DNA from 4 places in the Thiorhodovibrio winogradskyi genome. Region 1 is predicted to be linked to each of the others. Evidence: predicted binding sites of a transcription regulator. Region 1 holds the regulator's gene; each other region holds the start of a gene.
The links. The regulator sigma-54, encoded in region 1, starts transcription at its own class of promoters, with help from an activator protein. The targets are predictions, from matches to a motif close to TGGCANGNTNCNTGCTT.
Positions count from the first base shown of each region.

Region 2: a site for sigma-54 is predicted at 2,374-2,390, ahead of flgB (flagellar basal body rod protein FlgB). Genes of this name have one in related genera too.
Region 3: a site for sigma-54 is predicted at 2,097-2,113, ahead of nifE (nitrogenase iron-molybdenum cofactor biosynthesis protein NifE). Genes of this name have one in related genera too.
Region 4: a site for sigma-54 is predicted at 2,367-2,383, ahead of Thiowin_RS19645 (DUF4168 domain-containing protein). Genes of this name have one in related genera too.

Region 1 is NZ_CP121472.1:290,900-295,791, forward strand. Features, by position in the region: gene lptC (LPS export ABC transporter periplasmic protein LptC) at 1-235, shown strand, start outside; gene lptA (lipopolysaccharide transport periplasmic protein LptA) at 257-817, shown strand; gene lptB (LPS export ABC transporter ATP-binding protein) at 814-1,566, shown strand; gene Thiowin_RS01515 (RNA polymerase factor sigma-54) at 1,825-3,354, shown strand; gene hpf (ribosome hibernation-promoting factor, HPF/YfiA family) at 3,464-3,829, shown strand; gene Thiowin_RS01525 (PTS sugar transporter subunit IIA) at 3,948-4,469, shown strand; gene hprK (HPr(Ser) kinase/phosphatase) at 4,466-4,892, shown strand, end outside.
Region 2 is NZ_CP121472.1:5,262,460-5,267,351, reverse strand. Features, by position in the region: gene Thiowin_RS24110 (chemotaxis protein) at 264-1,208, shown strand; gene Thiowin_RS24105 (CheR family methyltransferase) at 1,378-2,190, shown strand; gene flgB (flagellar basal body rod protein FlgB) at 2,432-2,845, shown strand; gene flgC (flagellar basal body rod protein FlgC) at 2,845-3,267, shown strand; gene Thiowin_RS24090 (flagellar hook assembly protein FlgD) at 3,298-3,963, shown strand; gene flgE (flagellar hook protein FlgE) at 3,998-4,892, shown strand, end outside.
Region 3 is NZ_CP121472.1:946,212-951,103, forward strand. Features, by position in the region: gene nifN (nitrogenase iron-molybdenum cofactor biosynthesis protein NifN) at 1-560, opposite strand, end outside; gene nifE (nitrogenase iron-molybdenum cofactor biosynthesis protein NifE) at 553-2,007, opposite strand; gene Thiowin_RS04270 (DUF4914 family protein) at 2,440-4,395, shown strand; gene Thiowin_RS04275 (L-lactate MFS transporter) at 4,406-4,892, shown strand, end outside.
Region 4 is NZ_CP121472.1:4,295,779-4,300,670, forward strand. Features, by position in the region: gene Thiowin_RS19635 (ATP-binding protein) at 1-838, shown strand, start outside; gene Thiowin_RS19640 (sigma-54-dependent transcriptional regulator) at 841-2,247, shown strand; gene Thiowin_RS19645 (DUF4168 domain-containing protein) at 2,426-2,863, shown strand; gene Thiowin_RS19650 (BON domain-containing protein) at 3,045-3,872, shown strand; gene Thiowin_RS19655 (NAD(P)H-hydrate dehydratase) at 4,270-4,892, shown strand, end outside.

The DNA.
Region 1 (4,892 bases):
ATTCTCAACCAGCCAGATCAAGATCTTTCCGGACGACCGCTATGTTGAAACTGATCGTTTCGTTGAACTCGACCGCGGCCTCGAGCACATGACGGCTATCGATGGCATGCGGCTCTGGTACAGTGAACCGATGCGAGGCGAATTCCTTGGACGGGTGCGTTCCCGGCTATCGACAAGTGAGACACCAGCGCCTCCGCGGCCGCCGGCAACCTCTGCCGACCGTCGTCTGGACTGATTCATCGCCACCATAAGACCCATGCTTTCTCCCAGCCCCAATGTTTCTGATCCCGGCGTTTCCAATCCCGGTTTCCGCGGCGCCCTTTCCTTGCGACCCGCCCTGGCGCTACTGTGCCTGATTGTCTTGACTACCACGCCCACACTCGCGCTTGACAGCGATCAGGAACAGCCGCTGTTCATTGAGGCGGACGCGGCTGAATTTGACGAAAACACCTCCCAAAGCTGGTACATCGGCAACGTCGATATCCAACAGGGCAGCCTGCGCATTCTTGCCGACCGGGTCGAGGTCCAGCATCGCGCAAACCGCCAGCCACGCATCATCATTGCCACGGGCAATCCGGCACGTTACCGACAAATGCCCGAGGGGGAGACCGAACCAGTGCTGGGGCAATCCCAGCGCATGGAATACGACGCTGACAGCGACGTGCTGACCCTGATCGACCGCGCCGTGCTGATTCAGGGCGAGGATCGCTTTGCCAATGACCGCATCGTCTATAACCGAACAAGCGCGCGCGTCACCGCCGGAACTAGCGCCCAGGGCGTGGAGCGCGTCAAGATCACCATCACGCCAAAGGAATGACTGCCGCCCCCCGCACTCAGGACACTCTGGCGCTGCAGGCCAAAGGTCTGGCAAAGAGCTATCGCCGTCGCCGGGTGGTCGATGGTGTCGATATTGCCGTGAGCGCCGGCGAGGTGGTCGGTTTGCTTGGTCCCAATGGCGCCGGCAAGACTACCAGCTTCTACATGATCGTCGGCCTGGTAGGCGCCGATGCCGGACGCATTCTGCTCGCTGGCGAGGATGTGACCCTCGCGCCCATGCACGCGCGCGCCCGCCGCGGCCTGAGCTATCTGGCCCAGGAACCATCGGTATTTCGCAAACTGAGTGCCGCGGACAACCTGATGGCGGTGCTCGAAACCCGCCCTGACCTCAACGACAACCAGCGCCGCCAGTCTTGCGAGGCGTTGCTCGATGAGCTTGGCATCGCGCACATTGCCCAATCCCTCGCCCTCAGTCTGTCGGGGGGCGAGCGCCGGCGACTGGAAATTGCCCGCGCTCTTGCCGTCGAGCCAAAAATCATGTTGCTCGACGAGCCCTTTGCCGGTGTTGACCCCATTGCCGTGGTCGATATCAAAAACATCATCACCCATCTGCGCAAGCGCGGCATCGGCGTGCTGGTGACCGACCACAATGTGCGGGAAACGCTCGACATCTGCGATCGCGCCTACATCATCAACGACGGCCAGGTGATTGCCGAGGGCGCGCCCTCGGTTTTGCTCGACAATACCCAGGTACGCGCCGTCTATCTTGGCGAGCATTTTCGGCTGTGATCAGCTCCTGGACCCATCAAATTGCGCTCCATGACGGGCACGATTTGTTCTCTAGCGCTCTTTTCTCTGACATTCAGACACCAGGACCGAGCCCCCGACTTTGCATCGAGTTGGCCAAGATCAGCTACAATCAAAATTGCCCCATGCAATTTACATTCGCCATTCCAACATTGCCATCCATGCCCATCCCGTCGAAGTTCCGCTGCCGGCCACCTTGTCCGTCACCTTGCCTGCCCGCTGTCAGTTGAAGCCCTCGCGATGAAGCAAAGCATTCAACTGCGCCTCGGCCAGCAGCTGACGATGACGCCGCAGCTGCAGCAGGCCATCAGGCTCCTGCAGCTCTCGACCCTGGATCTCCAGCAGGAAATCCAACAGGCGCTCGAGTCCAACCTGATGCTCGAGAACGCCGATGACGACCTGCCGGAACCAGGCACTCGGGAAGATCGCCGCAACCAGGACGAGGCCAGCGCCCTGCGTCTCGAGGAGGCCAGGCTCGATGGTTCGCTGCGCCCGGAGCGCGAGGACATGCCCAACGAGCTGCCCACCGACAGCGAATGGACGGATACCTTTGCCGATACCGCGGCCGATTCCCTTGCCGATACCTTCGATTCCATGCCAAGCAGCGGTGCTCAAGCCAGCGCCCAATCCGGCTCCCAGTCCGGCGATGGCAATGATTTTGACCTCTTCGCCCAGCGCTCGCGCCCGCAAACCCTTCACGATCATATCGCCTGGCAGCTCAATCTGACCCGTTTCGGCGCCCGCGACCAGGCCGTGGCCGAGGCGCTGATCGATGCCATCGACGCCGACGGCTACCTGCGCCTGGATCTGAGCGAACTGCCGGAGATTCTCAATGACCCGGAACTCGAGCAGGACGAGATCGAGGCGGTGCTGCATCGCATTCAGAGCTTCGACCCGCCAGGGCTAGCGGCGCGCGATCTGCGCGAATGCCTGATCCTGCAACTGCGCCAGCTGGCCGATAACCAGCCTCGACGCGACCATGCGCTGCGCATCTGCGAGCACCATTTCGACGCCCTTGCGCGCAATGATCTGGACGCCATGCGCCGCGGCACCAAGCTCGACGATGACGCCTTGGGCCAGGCACTGACGCTGATCCGCTCCCTGAATCCGCGCCCAGGCTCGGCCGTGACCGAGGTGCAACCGGAGTACATCAAGCCCGATGTGCTGGTGCGCCGCCGCCACGGCCGCTGGAGGGTGGAGCTCAATCCGGACAGCACACCGCGCATCCGCGTGAACGAGAGCTACAGACAGCTCATTCGGCGTGCCGACAAGGCCGAGGACAATCAATGCCTGAAATCCCATCTGCAGGAAGCGCAGTGGTTTATCAAGAGCCTGCTCAGCCGCAATGACACCGTCCTGCGCGTGGCAACTAAAATCGTCGAGCTGCAGCAAGACTTTTTCGATTTTGGCGAAGAGGCCATGCGCCCGTTGGTGCTGCGCGACATCGCCGAGTCGTTGGAGCTGCATGAATCCACCGTCTCGCGCGTGACCACGCAAAAGTACATGCACACCCCCAGGGGAACTTTCGAGTTTAAATATTTCTTCTCGAGTCACGTCAACACGACTTCAGGGGGCGAGTGTTCATCGACTGCCATCCGCGCCTTTATCCGCAAGTTGGTCGCCGCGGAGACGGCCAACAAACCACTGAGTGACAATAAAATCGCCGAGATCCTGTCGGATCAGGGCATTAAGGTGGCACGACGAACAGTCGCCAAATACCGCGAAGCCATGGGCATCCCGCCCTCGAACGAGCGCAAGCGGCTCGCATGACAGTCGGGTTTTCATCTTCCGGCCCTTTTGTGGTCAAATCCCACCCTGTTATTGCATCGGCCATTGCATCGGCTTTTCGCCGCGTTCGACCATCCAGGAGTCATCACCTATGCAAATCAAGCTCACGGGGCATCATGTCGACATTACCGAACCACTCAAGGACTATGTCGATAATAAATTTTCCCGCCTCGAGCGCCACTTTGACCATGTCATCAATGCCAACGTCATCCTGAGCGTCGAGAAGCTTCGCCAGAAGGCAGAAGCCACGCTGCTCGTCAATGGCGCCAATGTCCATGCCGATGCCACGCACGAGGATATGTACGCCGCCATCGATGGGCTCATCGACAAACTCGACCGCCAGGTACTCAAGCACAAGGAAAAGCGCCAAAGTCATCGCGCGCCCGGGGCCAAGGCGGCTAGCGCCGAACTGGCCGCCACCGACGAGGCGGCAGCGGATGCGCTCGAGGAGGACTGAGGTCAAAGGCGGCGCCTGCCCCCCCTGTCCTATCACCTGTCCTATCAAGCGTCCTATCAAGTGTCCCACCACAAGCGGACCGACATCATTCACTGATGACCAGGTACCGGAGCCGGTCATGCCGGCTCCGGTTTTTCTTTACTCCACCGGAGAGCCAGCGCACATGTTTCCCCCGCAACTCATCGTCGAGCACCGAGTGCTCGCCGGGGCCAGCATCAGCAGCAAAAAGCGGCTGCTGGAAACCCTGGCCGAGCTGCTGGTCGCCGAGCAGCCCCAGCTCAGCCGCGAGGCAGTGTTTGATCGCCTGCTCGAGCGCGAACGCCTCGGCAGCACCGGCCTCGGTCATGGCGTGGCGCTACCCCATGCACGGGTGGCGGATATCACGGATTCCATTGGTGCCTTCATTCAGATGCGCGAGCCCGTCGCCTTCGATGCTATCGACGACCAACCCATTAATCTCGCCTTTGCGCTCCTGGTGCCCGAGAGTGCCAACGAGACCCATCTGCAACTGCTTGCCAATCTGGCGGAAATCTTCAATCAGGATCCACTTCGCCAGCGCTTACGCGCAGCCGAGGATCCACGAGCACTGCTCGAGATCCTCACCCAGGCGTCTCCGACACCAGCCCGCGGGGCCAGGTGAAAGCCCGCGACTCCCTGCAGCATCTGGTCGACAGCCTGAGCAAGCCGCTCAAGCTGCGCTGGCTACTTGAGCCTCCGCCAACGCCCATTCCTCTGTTCAATCCACCCTCGTCATCCATCCAGCGCCCATCATCGACCCGGTCATCTGCCCCATCATCCACTCAGCCTCCGCGTCAGCGTTTGGTGGGCTCCATGAACTGCATCCGCCCGAACCGGGTGCAAATTGTCGGTCCAGCCGAGTCCGATTACCTGAGCGATTTACACCCGGACGCCCGCGCCGACATGATGACGCGGGTCTTCACCGCACAACCCATCGCGGTCATTTTCTCCGACGGGCTGGAGCCCGACCCCGAATTCCGCGCCCGTGCCGAGCGGGAGCACACCCCTTTGCTGGGTTCGAGCCTGAACGACCAGGATCTTGTGG
Region 2 (4,892 bases), 510 kb from region 1:
AATGGTAGCGTCAGGCCAGATATCTGGAGCTGGAAACCTGGGAGGCCGGATTCTGTTCTGTTACCCGAGTGAGAAGCAAAACAGAGACCAGGTTGGCGTTGTCAACCCATCTCGTCATGCGTCTCGGGTCCTGGTCGGGCGGCTGAATCAAGCAGGCACAGCGCAAGCCCTGCGCGGACCAGTGCTTAAGCTAGGATGTCGCTTTTAGGCTATCATCCTTTAAAGGATCACGGCGCGATCAGTGTTGCGCCTTGGGAGGTGTAATGAGTCAATTTATTGACGATATCGATCAACGTACGCAGATGGTCGGGCAGAACCGGATGGAGCTGCTGCTCTTTCATCTCGGTAGCACCCAGAGTTTTGGTATCAATGTCTTTAAGGTGCGCGAGGTCATCGCCAAGCCCGAGTTGCGCCAATTGCCAGGCTCCGCGGCCATTGTGTGCGGTGTCGCCAATATTCGCGGCAAGACGGTGTCCATTATCGATCTGGCGCGGGCCATCGGGTTTGGCGCGCAAAAGATCGCCCCGGACCAAGACGCCAAAGTCATAGTGACTGAGTTCAACCGCTCAGTGCAGGGCTTCTGGGTCTCGGATGTGGATCGTATCGTGAACGTGAGTTGGGAAAAAGTGAAGCCCCCGCCACGCGGAACGGAACGTGAGAGTTTTCTGGTCGCGGTAACCGAAATCGACAGCCGCTGGGTTGAAATCATTGATGTTGAGCGGGTGTTTGTGCAGGTCAATCCGCTAACGCGTGAGATTTCATCGGAGCTGAAGCATCAGGCGGAGAAGATCCAAGGTGGAGGTGGGGTACGTGTGCTGGTCGTTGATGACTCCATGGTGGCCCGGCGGCAGATAGAGCGCAGCGTTGCCGATCTCGGCTTCGCGGTCGAGGCACGCTCTGATGGGCACGCGGCATTGGAGTACCTTGAGGCCCTGGATCCGTCGCAGCCCGTGCGCGAGCAGATCGCGCTGGTGATTTCCGATATTGAAATGCCGCGTATGGACGGCTACACGCTGACGCGGAAAATTCGCGAAAATAAGCATTTAAGCGCGCTGAACGTCATCCTCCATTCGTCACTCAGCGGCCAGTTCAATGCCGATTTGGTCAAGCGCGCCGGCGCCGATCATTTTCTACCAAAATTCGACCCGGATGAACTTGCCGCCGCCGTCTTGAAATATACTCGTGATCAACAAACCCACGAGGCATGAGGGGCTGGCCGGGCGCGATCTTGGACCGCGCGGTGCCGAGTGAAGAGTCGCCCGGCAGACATAGGTGCCTAACAATATAGTGCCAAACACAAAAGGCGCCAGACAGAAACGCCAAGGATTAAAGTGCCAAACACAGGGATAAAGTGCCAAACCAAAGTGCCAGACAAACGTGATTGATCCGCAGGACTACACTGATTTTTCCCGCTTTCTGAGCGAATGCTGTGGGCTGGTGCTTGGCTCCAACCGCCAGTACCTGGTTTCAAGCCGCCTGTCGAGGTTGCTTGATGAATTTGGCTTTGCCAGCGTCGAGGAGTTGCTGCGCGCTCTGCGTGGTTCGGCGCAACCCAAGCTCAAGTCGCGCGTCATTGATGCCATGACCACGAACGAAACCTCCTGGTTTCGCGACACCTATCCCTTTGAGATGCTGTATCACATCATCCTGCCGGATTTGGCTGCCAGCAAGCGTTCGCTCCGCGTCTGGTCAGCGGCCGCCTCTACCGGGCAGGAGGCGTACAGCATCGCCATGGTGCTGAGCGAATATGCCAGCGTCAACCCGCTAAAGGCGGTGACTGCCAGCATCATCGGCACCGACTTGTCAGAAACCGCCCTGGCCGAGGCCCGCAATGGTATTTACGATGGCCTAAGTATTGTGCGCGGTCTGAGCCAGGAGCGTCGCGACCGCTTTTTTGACACCGTCGAAAACGGCCACAAAATCAAACTGGAGATCCAGCGCCAGGTGCGCTTCCAGAAGCTCAATTTGCTCGACTCCTATGCCACTCTGGGCAAGTTTGAGATTGTCTTTTGCCGCAATGTGCTGATCTACTTCTCTGCCGAGACCAAGCGTCAGGTATTTGACGGTATTGCGCGTCAGATGGACCCCGGTGGTTACCTATTTATTGGCGCTTCGGAGTCGGTCTCTCCATACACCAAGGCTTTTGAGGTTCAGCGAACTCCACGCGGATCGGTACTGCGCCGGGTCTAGGCTGATCGAGAACTGAGCGAAATTCAGGTCGGTTTACAGTGGGATCTGATCTGGATCTCAGCTGGGTCTGAACCAGACAGTGCTGGGCTAAGATCTTTTTTCCCTTAATTTTTTCTCTCCTCCTCCGCTTCTTTTTTCTCCTCCAATCCTGTTAATTTGGTCTGTCCGTCCTGCGCCTGGCATTGGCACGCGCATTGCTTTTCCATGCCTGACACTTCGCATCACCCAGGCAGGATGAGCTATGAGCCTCTCCCTCGACAAAGCCCTCGGCATTTCACCGCAAGCCTTGCTGGTTCGCGCGGATCGTACCGAACTGCTTGCGTCCAACCTCGCGAATGCCGATACCCCAAACTACAAGGCGCGGGATATCGATTTCCGCGCTGCGCTCTCACAGGCTGCCGGGGGCGGCAATCGCTTGCCGCTCAAACGCACCGACGATCAGCATTTGCCACCAGCCCCGACAGGCACACTGGACATGCCGCCAGAGCGGCTCTATCGGGTGCCGGCGCAGCCTGCACTCGACGGCAATACGGTCGACCCTCAGCTCGAACATGCCGCCTTTGCCGAAAATGCCATGCAGTTTCAAAGCAGTGTCGAATTCCTGAACCGCAAGGTCTCGGGGCTGAAATCCGCCTTGCAATCCGGAGGAAGCTGATGAGCAACTTTTTCAGCATCTATACCACCGCGGGCTCGGCCCTGACCGCTCAATCTGTGCGTCTGAATACCGTCGCCTCCAATCTGGCCAATGCCAGCGTTGGGGCGCCCACGCCCGAGGGCACTTACAAACCCAAGGAAGTGGTATTTCAAACCGTGTTGGATCGCGACGACCCCGACCGCGCGGCCACGCCCGTGCGAGTGGCCGGCATCGTCGACAATCCGGCGGAGCCCCACGCCACCTACGAGCCTTACCATCCGCAAGCCAACGAAGAGGGTTATGTCTTTCGTCCCGCGGTCAATGTGGTGCAGGAAATGGCCAACATGATGTCCGCCTCGCGCAGCTTCGAGGCCAATGTCGAAGTGATGAACACCACTCGCCAGCTGCTACAACGCACCTTGCAGATTGGCGGACAGCAATAACACAGGATTAGAACAATGTCGGCAATTTCATTGGATGCCCTGCAAGACCTGGGGCTGGCCACCACTGCCTCCAGTTCCACCGGCACGGCCAAAAAGGCTAACGACCTCAATCAATCCGATTTTCTCGCCTTGATGACGGAACAACTGTCGCAGCAGGACCCCTTCGAGCCTCAGGATAATGGGGATTTTATTGCCCAAATGGCGCAATTCTCCAGCTTGTCGGCGATGGATGAGTTGACGAACTCCTTTACCGTGCTGGCGCAGTCCCTGAGTCAAGGCCAAGCCGTTCAGGCGGCCACCTTGGTCGGTCGCAATGTGTTGGTCCCAACGGAATTTACCGAGCTGACGGATAGCGGAAACATCGCGGGCTCGGTCGATCTCGACAGATCGGCGCAAAATGTCACCATTGATGTCGTCAATCAGAGCGGCGAGACGGTGAATCAGATTGTTCTTGAGTCTGCCTCGGCCGGCTTGAACGACTTCCAGTGGGACGGCATGCTGGCCAATGGTAGCCCTGCGCCTGCTGGTGTTTATGAGTTCCGAGCCACGGCCACCGGTGCTGAGGTGGGTGCAGCCGCGGAGGTGTATCTGGACGCATCGATCAATAGCGTCTCGGTCAATGAGACGGGCGATCTGATGCTTGATGTTGTAGGTATCGGCGAGATTGAACTTGAAGATATTCGCCGAATCAATTAAGCGCCATGCTGTGAGACTCTAAAGGAGGAAAACCATGCCTTTCAATATTGGACTAACCGGTCTCAATGCCGCTGCGTCGGGCCTGGATGTCACCGGAAACAATATCGCGAATGTTGATACAACCGGCTTCAAACAATCACGCGCGGAGTTTGGCGATATTTTTGCTCACACTTTCACTACAGTGAGTAAAACAGCAATCGGACAGGGTGTGAGGGTGCTGTCCGTATCCCAACTGTTCAGCCAGGGTAGTATCAAATTAACAGGAAACGGCTTGGATCTTGCCGTTAATGGCGAGGGGTTTTTTGTCCTGAAAGATACCGACGATAGCGTGGTATATTCAAGAGCTGGGGAGTATCAGGTCAACCGTGAAGGCTATGTCGTTAATAATTCTGGTCAAAGGCTGCAGGGTTACGAGCCAGTAGATCCCAATGATACGGATACAACCTTCAATGTTGGCACCCTATCCGATATTCAACTCACTACTGGAGAAGCCCAGCCGAAGGCAACCACAGAGATTAATGCACTCGTCAATCTAACATCCGACGCCGAGCCACCTGTTAATCCTCTTGCAGCAGGGGATATAGATCCCGCACCCGATCAGTATAACTTTTCCACCTCTGTTACCGTTTACGATTCGCTCGGAACGCCGCGTATGGCAACAACCTACTTCGTGAAAACTCCAAACCAGCTCGAGTGGGAAGTATTTGTTGGGATGGAGGATGACGCGAATCCGGGGCAAACCACCCTGATTTCTGGTCCGGATACTATTACTTTCACAAGTCAAGGCGAAGTCGTGACGCCAGCTGAGATCACGATACAATATCCGGGCCCTGCACCAGCAACTTTTAATAATGGCGCGAACGCATTGGATATGACGCTGGATTTGGCGGGTTCGACTCAATATGGTGTCAAATATTCTGTCAATGATC
Region 3 (4,892 bases), 660 kb from region 1:
TCTCCCGGCGTCAATGCAGACCCAACCAGGACATTCAGCTGCCGCTTGCGGCGACCTGGACGGGTACTGGCACTGGCGGCATCTGGGACCAGATCCTCGATGATGCGACTGACGGTCTGGGCATAGCCACTTTCCAAGCAGCCCGCGAAGTCGGGCGAATGCACCGGTACGATGGCAACCTGGTCGTATCCCGGGTAGCGGGCGCGAAACTCTTTGAGCGCGCGTTTGGGGTCGGTGCCCTGGGCTTCGACCAAGCCCGTGGTCGGCACGCCGATCAGCGCTGGCTGGTGCTTCTCACAGATCGTCCGCAGCCCTTCGATCAGATTCTCGTCACTGCCCATGATGGCGCTCACCTGATCAAGCGCCGTGGTCTGCATCGGAATGGGTTCGCGGAAATGCTGGATAAAGAAAATCTTGCCAAAGGCGGTGCAGCCCTGGGAGCCATGCAGCAGCGGGATGCCGCGATTGAAGCCGAGAAAGGCCAGGGTGGCGCCAAGGGTGGAACTGGCCTTCAGCGGGCTGACGGACAGGGCCTTATTGCGTTTGACGATCTCAGCCATGAGCCACCTCTTGCGCGGTCGCGTTGGCCGACTCTGGCGCGAGTTGCCCCGACCTCGCTTCAGCCTTCACACCAGAACGCCAGGGCGGCGCGCGGCGTACCCGCGACCAGATCGGACTCGATAGTGTCACATCAAGCTGCCGCGCCAGCTCCAGCATGCCTTCATAGCCGGCATAGCCAAACTCGCGCTCCTGATTCACATCCAGAAAGGGCAAACGCGCCTTTAGCGCGGTGTATTGGTTGCGCCCGCCGGCGATCATCATGTCGACCTGGTATTTGGCACAGAGATCGAGCAGCCCGCGTGGATTGCCGTCCTCGATCATCACCGCCTCCTCGCCCATCAGCGCGCGGATGCGCGCCTTGTCGTCCTCGGTCGACTTACGCGTACCGGTCGCCACCACCGTCATGCCGAGATCCTGCAGCGCACTGATCACCGACCAGGACTTGACCCCACCGGTGTAGAGCAACACCCGCTTGCCGGCAAATTTCTCCCGCCAGGGCGCCAGTGCCTGATGGATACGCGCCTCCTCGCGCGCGATCAGCGCCTCGGTGCGGGCGCTCAGATTTGGATCATTGAGCAGCCGGGCGAAGTCGCGCAGGGCGCGCGAGACATCGGCGACGCCGTAAAAACTCCCCTCGAACCAGGGCGTGCCATAGCTTTCCCGCAGCTTGCGCGCCACATTGATCATCGCCTTGGAGCAGACCATCATATTGGCCCGCGAGCGGTGCATGGTTTGGACCTCGTGGAAGCGAGCATCACCCGAGAGCGTGCACAGCACCCGCAACCCCAACTCATCGAGCAAGGGCAGCATATGCCACAGCTCGCCGGCAATGTTGTACTCGCCGATCAGGCAAATGTCGTGGACTTTGAAATCCGCCCGTTCAATGCCGGGCGGAATGGGATCGGGCTCGCGCGTGCCGCAGACATCGCGCACCATCACCTCGCCGGCGATGCGATTGCCAAGGTTCTTGGTGCCATAAAACCCCGCCGCGTCGACCGAGATCACCGGCTTGCCCCAGCGCTGGCTGGCCGCGCGGCACAGGGCGCCAACATCATCGCCAGTCAGCGCCGGCACACATGTGTTGTAAACAAAGACCGCCGCCGGGTCATAGTTGTCAATGGCTTGCTTGATGCCATGAAACAGCCGCTTCTCGCCGCGGCCCATGATGACGTCCTGTTCAGTCAAGTCCGTGGTCATGCCGACCTTAAACAGTGTCGGCCCCGAGGAGCGGGTGCCGCGATTATCCCAGGCACTGCCGGCGCAGGCGATGGAGCCATGCACGATGTGGGCGACATCGGCGATCGGTAGCAGCGCGATTTGCGCGCCGTCGAAGGAGCAGCCGCCGGCCGTCGCCCCAGGTTTGAGCTTGGCGCAGCCGGACTTGGACTTCTGGTTATGTTCGCAGGCCGGCTCGTCGAGCAGGGCCGCGATGTCTTGTTGCTTCATGTCGACTCCTTTTGGCGCCTTGTTCCCTTGTTCAATGGACGTCGTTTTAGTGTCGTCTTACGGGAACCAGCGTCTTGATGAATCCCGTTAAGCAAAGATCACGCCATATATTCAAGGAATTGATTAGAATGAAAAAATCCAGAAACCTGCTTGTCGCAAAAGCAACAAACCACCAAAGGGGGGACGATTATCGACACTGGTTAGGAAAGTTGCCGGTTTCCGTGACGACGGCCGGCCATTTGGGCGAGTCCAATACCCCAGCTTAAGGATGCAAGGTAGCCGTTCGCACTTGCCTCTTGGGCAAGGTCGCGGGTATGTTGGCGCGGTTTGGATTTTATGCCGGGGCGATTGGAGCTTGCCTGGCAACCGAGCCGGCCGCCATTCTTCGAGACACTCGAATGGCCCGGAGTTTTTTCGATATTGAGGCCAAGCATGTCCCCAACCGATTTCTCCCCTGCCCATCCGAACTCGCGCGGACCCCAAAATTCCCAAACACGCCGGCTGCTCGATCTGCCGCTGCCGCCCGAGACCATCGCACTGCTGAGCGCCGCACCGAGCGTGACAATCGCCAGCAGGCATGATGAGCTGATCAAACTCGCGGTGCGCGACGCACCCACCGACGGCTCGCAGGAGGTCGCCTACGAGGTTCCCGGCCGCGGCCGGGTGGTCGAGGCCGAGGTCTGCCGCACCCGCAACGGCATCTGCGCGAACTATATCGAACCTTACATGCGTCGGCGCGACCCGGACTGCCTGGTGATCGGTGACGACCGCCCGACGGACAAACCAACCTTTGATGCCCGCTTTGGGGGGGCCTTCGACCCGGTGCGCGCGGCGACCTTCGACTGGCTCAAGACACAGCCACTCGCGGTCTTCGCCTTTCATGCCGGACTGCCTAGTCCAGCTACCCAGGCACTGGCGATTGTTCCGGACAATGCTGGCTTTTTCGCGCTGGGACTGGCACTTCTGCAAGGCATCGTCCCTCTGGAGGAACTGCCCGCGGACTTCCAGCCCAAGGCACTGATTTATGTCGCGCCGCCGTTTCGGCACACCCACTTCGAAGGTCGGCAGATCGTCGTTCATAATCGGCGCGAGAACCTGCACGAGCTCTTTAGCTACAACCTCTATCCCGGTCCAAGTGCCAAGAAGGGCGTTTACGGGGTGTTGCTCAATATCGGTGAGGAAGAACGTTGGGTGACCATGCACTGCGCCACGGTGCAAGTGGTCACTCCTTACGAGAATAAGGTGGTGATCTCGCACGAAGGCGCAAGCGGCGGTGGCAAGAGTGAGATGCTCGAGTATGCCCACCGCCAGCCCGACGGCACCCTGCTGCTGGGGCGCAACCTGGAGACTGGCGAGACACGCAAGTTCACCCTTCCCAAGGGCTGCGATCTGCGCCCCGTGACCGACGACATGGCGCTCTGCCACCCCTCGCTGGAGAAAGGCAACGGCAAGCTGAGCTTGATGGATGCCGAGGATGCCTGGTTCGTGCGTTGCAACCATATTGACCGCTATGGCACTGATCCGCACATCGAGGCGCTCACAGTGCATCCGCCGCAGCCGCTTTTGTTTCTCAACATACACGGAAGACCCGGCGCCACGACCCTGCTTTGGGAGCACATTGAAGACGCTCCCGGCGAGCCCTGCCCGAATCCGCGTGTGATCATTCCGCGCAAAATCATTCCCCAAGTCGTGCAAGGCGCGGTCGACGTGGATGTGCGCAGCATGGGCGTGCGCACGCCGCCCTGCACCACCGAGCGACCAAGTTACGGCATCATCGGCCTGTTCCATCTGCTACCGCCCGCCCTTGCCTGGCTGTGGCGGCTGGTTGCGCCACGCGGCCACGCCAACCCGAGCATTGTCGAGACCGAGGGCATGACCTCCGAGGGCGTGGGCTCCTATTGGCCCTTCGCCACCGGGCGCATGGTCGATCATGCCAACCTGCTGCTGAACCAAATCATCGACACCCCCGAGGTGCGCTATGTGCTGATCCCCAACCAGCATATCGGCGCCTGGGAGGTTGGCTTCATGCCGCAGTGGATCACCCGCGAGTACCTGGCGCGCCGCGGTGGCGCGCGCTTCGCCGCCAACCGCATGCGTCCCTCGCGCTGCACCTTGCTGGGCTACACGCCGGGCACCATCATGGTGGAAGGTAGCACCCTAGGTAACTGGTTTTTCGAGGTCGAGCATCAGCCGGAGGTCGGCCCAGCGGCCTATGACGAGGGCGCCGCCATCCTGACCGAGTTCTTCCACCGAGAACTCAAGGCCTTCCTTGGCCCCGACCTGCTCCCCGCCGGACAGCGCATCATCGAGTGCTGCCTCGCGGGCGGCAGCCTCCAGGACTACCAGGGGCTGCTCGATCTGCCTTGCCTTGAGCCAGACGAGGGCTGAAGGATCACCGGTGGCAACCAAAAACCACGACAGGCGCTGGAGTGTCGTCGCCGGGGCCCTGATCATTCAAGGCAGCCTGGGCGCGGTCTACATCTGGAGTGTGTTTCAGACGCCTTTGCTCGCCCAGTTTCCGCGCTGGTCGGAGACCCAGGTCACCCTGCCAGCACAATTGGTCATCGCGGTTCTTGCCTGTTCCGTGATCCTGGGCGGCTTCATCCAGGATCGGTTGGGGCCACGACTGGTGGGCAGCCTCGGCGGCCTGATTCTCGGACTGGGGCTCATCCTTGCCGGGCTGACGGGACACTTCCCGTCGGGGCCGGCACTGGCCTGGCTCATTGGCACCTATGCGGTGCTCGGCGGCATTGGCATCGGCATGGCCTACGTCTGTCCGGTCGCCACCTGCGTGAAATGGTTCCCGGATAAGCGGGGGCTTATTACCGGCCTGGCTGTCGCTGGCTTCGGCGCCGGCGCTTTTTTCTTCGCGCCCCTGGCGCAGG
Region 4 (4,892 bases), 1.5 Mb from region 1:
GCGACATCTGCGCGACCAGCGCGAACGCGAGGCGCGGCTGGAGCGCGAGTTGCGCCAGTCCGAGAAGCTCGCCGCCGTGGGTCGTTTGGCGGCCGGTTTGGCGCATGAGCTGGGCACGCCGCTCGGCAGTGTCGCCGGGCGTGCGCAGCGCGCCTTGCGCGGATTGCCGGAGGCGGCGCCGGCGCGCGCTGAACTCATCGCGCAGCGAGAGGAACTCGAGCGCATCTCCCGCATTGTGCGCGAGCTGCTGGATTTCGCCCGCCGCAATCCGCTGCAACGGCGCACCCTGGTACTGGGTTCACTGATGGAGGGCGTGGTGGCGCGCTCCACCCAGGCGGCCCGACGGCAGGCGGTCAGCGTCGCAGTGCGGCTGCCGCTGGCGCTGGCCGCGCAGCGCCTAGTGGCCGATCCCTTGCGCCTGGAGCAGGCACTGGGCAATCTGCTCGATAATGCCCTGGACGCGGCCCGTTCCCGGGTGCTCATCCGCGCCGAGGTAGCCAATGCGTGGCTGCGGCTGTGGGTCAGTGACGATGGGCCGGGGATTGCGGAATCGGCGCGCGAGCGCTTGTTCGAGCCCTTTTTCACCACCAAGGCGGTCGGGCGAGGGACCGGCCTTGGACTGGCGGTGGCGCGCGCGGCCATCGCCGAGCATGATGGCAGCCTGTCCCTGGATGTCGAATCCGAGGTCGATCCGGATGGCGACCCAGATCACGACGTCCTGGGCGGAGCCTGCTTTCGGGTTGAATTACCAGCGGCGGTCCTGGCTGATCGATGCGGGCAGGCCGGGCAGGATGAATCTAGCAAAGGCGACCCAGGGGGCGGCGCCTCTTGGGGGTAATGATGACAACCGCGGATACCAACACCGATACCGACACCCGAGAAAAGCACCAAGCCGCCCGAGTCCTGGTGGTCGAGGATGATCCGGGCTATCGGCAACTGCTGATCGAGGAGCTGGCGGATGCCGGCTATCGCACCCTGGGGGTGGCCGATGCCGAGGCCGCGCGCGCCGCGCTGGAAGCTGACACCTTCGACCTGGTGCTGTGCGATCTGCGCCTGCCCGGCGCCGATGGGCTGGCGGTGTTGCGGGCCAGCCGCGCCTGTCGCCCCCAACCGGGATTCATCATGGTGACCGGCTTTGGCACCATCGATCAGGCGGTCGCCGCGCTCAAGGCCGGGGCGGATGATTTTCTCACCAAACCCCTGGATCTCGAGCATCTGCGCCTGGCGCTGGCGCGGGTGCTGGAGACACGCCAGTTGCAGGTGGAAGTGGCGCGCTACCGCGAACTGCTGGCGGCGACCGACTTCCACGGCATGCTCGGCAAGAGTCCGGCAATGATCAAGCTGTTCGAGCTGATCCGGCGCATCGCCCCCTCCGACAGCAGCGTGCTCATCACCGGCGAGTCCGGCACCGGCAAGGACCTGGTCGCGCGCGCGCTGCACGCCGAGAGCCCGCGCCGTGACCGGCCTTTCGTGGCGCTGAACTGCGCCGGCATTCCCGAGACGCTGCTCGAATCCGAGTTGCTCGGCCATGCCGCCGGCGCCTTCAGCGGCGCGCGCGCGGCCCGCCGTGGTCTGTTTCTGGAGGCCGATGGCGGCACCCTGTTTCTCGATGAGATCGCCGAGATGCCTCCGGCCATGCAGACCAAGCTGCTGCGCCTGCTGCAAGATGGTCAGGTGCGACCGGTCGGCGCCAACCAGGAGATCCCCGCCGATGTGCGCATCCTCGCCGCCACCCACCAGGATCCGAGCGCGCGCATCGCCGCCGGCGAACTGCGCCAGGATCTGTTCTATCGGCTCGAGACCTTTCGCCTGCATGTGCCACCGCTACGCGAGCGCGGCGAGGACATCGCCCATCTATTGCGGCATTTTCTCGGTTTGCACGCTAGCGCCGGCGCCGCGCCCGTGTTCGCGCCCGAGGCCTGGCGCGCGCTCCTGACCTATGCCTATCCAGGCAATGTGCGTGAGCTGGCCAGCCTGGTCGAGCGGGTGGTCACCCTGGCCGCGGGCGCGCGCATCACGCTTGAGGATCTGCCCGAGCGGGTGCGCGCGGCCGCGCCGGCACCGGATCAGCCGAAAACCGGGAGCAGCGATGATGACTGGCCGACGCTGGCCGAGGTGGAAGCCGGTCACATCCGCGCGGTACTCGACTGGACCGGCGGCAACAAACAGCGTGCCGCGCGCATCCTCGGTATTGGGCGCAAGACGCTGTATCGGAAGCTGGGCGAGGCGACTTCGGATGACCCGTAGCAGAATGCGCCATGTAGCGAATTGACCCACCTTTAGCCCCTGCGGGTTGCGCCGAGGTGGTTGTGAATTATATCCTATGTAATTAAAATAAAAGCAAAAAATATCCTTTCGCGGATGTTTGGCACGGTCTCTGATTATTGCAGGGTGCCATTCACCAAACTGACCCAAAGGAGGTCTTATGATGACTTTAAGCAACACCCACGCACTGACCAAAACCGCCCTGCTTGCCGCCGGCCTGCTGACCGCGGGTCTAGTGCAAGCGCAATCCATGGGCGGCGGCGCCGCGTCTGGCGGCCAACCGTCCGGCGGACAGCCCCAGGGCAGCTATTCGTCTCAAAGCATGGAGCAAGTCGAGGTCGACGACGCGACCCTGGAGACCTTTGCCGAGGCCTTTCAGGAGGTGCAGCAGCTTAATCAGGAGCTGACCGAGGAGATGTCCAGCGCCAAATCCACCGAGGCGGCCCAGAGCATGCAGCGCGAGACACAGGAAGCCATGGTCAAGGCGGTCGAAGACAGCGGCATTTCCATCGCCGACTACAACGACATTGCCTCTGGCATGCGTTATGACCCGGTGCTGGCCGAACGGGTGAAGGAAGCCGTCAACGAAATGCGTTAATCGCGCCAATCGCCAATGATAGCACTGGTCGCGGCGCGGCGTCGCGCCGTGATCAGCTCAATTCCTGTTGCCAAGAAAGCCCGGATCGCTGACTGAACCTAGATCACCAATTGAACCCAGGTTGCCAGTCACGCGATCCTTGCTCCCGAGGCCCTTCCATGATGCTTTTCGTGAGCTGTTTATGATTCTCTCAAGTGTTCATCGACGCCGGCATTTGCTCATACAGACGCTGGCCGGCGTTGTCCTCCTAGCTTTGCTCGTCGCCACCGCCACAAGCGCCGAAGCACCCGATGTCCGCGCCGCTCAGGCACAAATGCTGATGCGGATTAACCCTTTGCTCGACGGGTATGAGATTCGCGTCATCCCTTTCCCCAACAAATGGCGGCTGGAAGGCGCCGTGGCCAACGCCATCGAGGCCGACCTGGCACGCGAGCTGGCGGAATTGATGGCCAAGGATGACACCAAGATTGTCGATGCGCTCGACCGGGACGCCGCCATACCGGAAGACTCTGGCACACTGATTGATGACGTCAGTGATCGCACCACGGCAGCGCGGCTGCGCCAGCGCTTGCGCTGGCAAACCCGCAATAGCCCGCTGGATGTCAGCGTCGAGGTTGACAAAGGCATGGCGCGCCTGCACGGACAGGTCGGTGCCGCCTCCACCAAGGATCGGCTGGCGGCCATGGCCGTCAGCACTCTGGGCGTCGATGAGGTCTTCAACTATATTAGCGTCGACCCGGCACTCATCCCCAAGGAACGCGAAGCCCAAAGGCGCGCCGAGGCCGAGAAGGTCGAGGATGCCTGGATACAAGCCCGTCTACACCTTCTGATGACATCGGACACCCGAGTGAACGCACGCGCCATCGACATGGCGGTTGAAAATGGCCAAGTCATCCTGAGCGGTTCCGTCACCTCAGTGGCCGAGCGAAATGTCGCCGAAAGCCTGGCCAAGTACATGCCGGGCGTGCAGGAGTTGGACTCACATCTGGTCATTGAGCGTCAGCTTTGAGTTCCCTCCGAAAAGCCATTCCACCGTGAAGCCCCCAAAACCCTCGGCTCTCGGTCGGACGGTCCGGGGACTTTATCGGAGAGGACTCAAGTTTGCATAACAGGATTATCGGTATTGAAAAGCCCGCTGACCACGATTTTTGTGTTCAATGTTTGCGTGTTTAAGCTAGTACTGTCCAGGCTTTGCAGTCTTGGTTGTTGGGATCATACTGAGGTCAACCCAATTTTGACCAGTAAAGAGGTGAATCCATGGCAACCTCTGGACAAGAGTGTCGAGTCAGTTCCCTGGAAGACGCGCCTAAATATTTGGCCTGTCAGTCCGTACCTGCTCAAGAGTCACATAACCTGACGCAGGCCAGGAATCCGCCAGGGCTGCGGCACTGGCCAAGGCAAGCATCATGGCGCGCTTGATGCCCTGCACCGACCGTCTGCCCTACGCGCTCTATCGGGCTGGACAGGTACGCATGCTCGATGCCTGCGCCATCGAGCGCTTCGGCATCCCCGGCGAAACCCTGATGGAACGCGCCGGCACTGCCCTGTGGCGGCTGATCCAAGACCGCTGGCCCCAAGCTGGGCGTCTGACCATCCTGGCCGGCCCAGGGAACAACGGCGGTGATGGCTATGTGGTGGCACGCCTGGCGCACAGAGCCGGGCGCCAGGTGCGCTTGGTACGGCTTGGCGATCACAGCCGGCTGAGCGGCGCGGCGGCAACGGCGGCGGCTGCTTATGCCGAGGCTGGCGGCCGGGTCGCGACCTGGCCCGCATGGCCAGATGCCAGCGATCTGATCCTGGATGCACTGCTGGGCACTGGGCTAACGCGCGCGGTGACAGGCGACATGGCCGCCGCGATCAGGCGCGTCAATCAAAGCCGCGCGCCCGTTCTGGCGGTGGACATTCCCTCGGGTCTCAGCGCTGACACGGGCCAGATCCTGGGTGATGCCATCCACGCCACCCTGACCCTGAGCTTTATTGGGTTGAAACAGGGCCTGTTCACCGGCGATGGGCCTGATTGTGTGGGTGA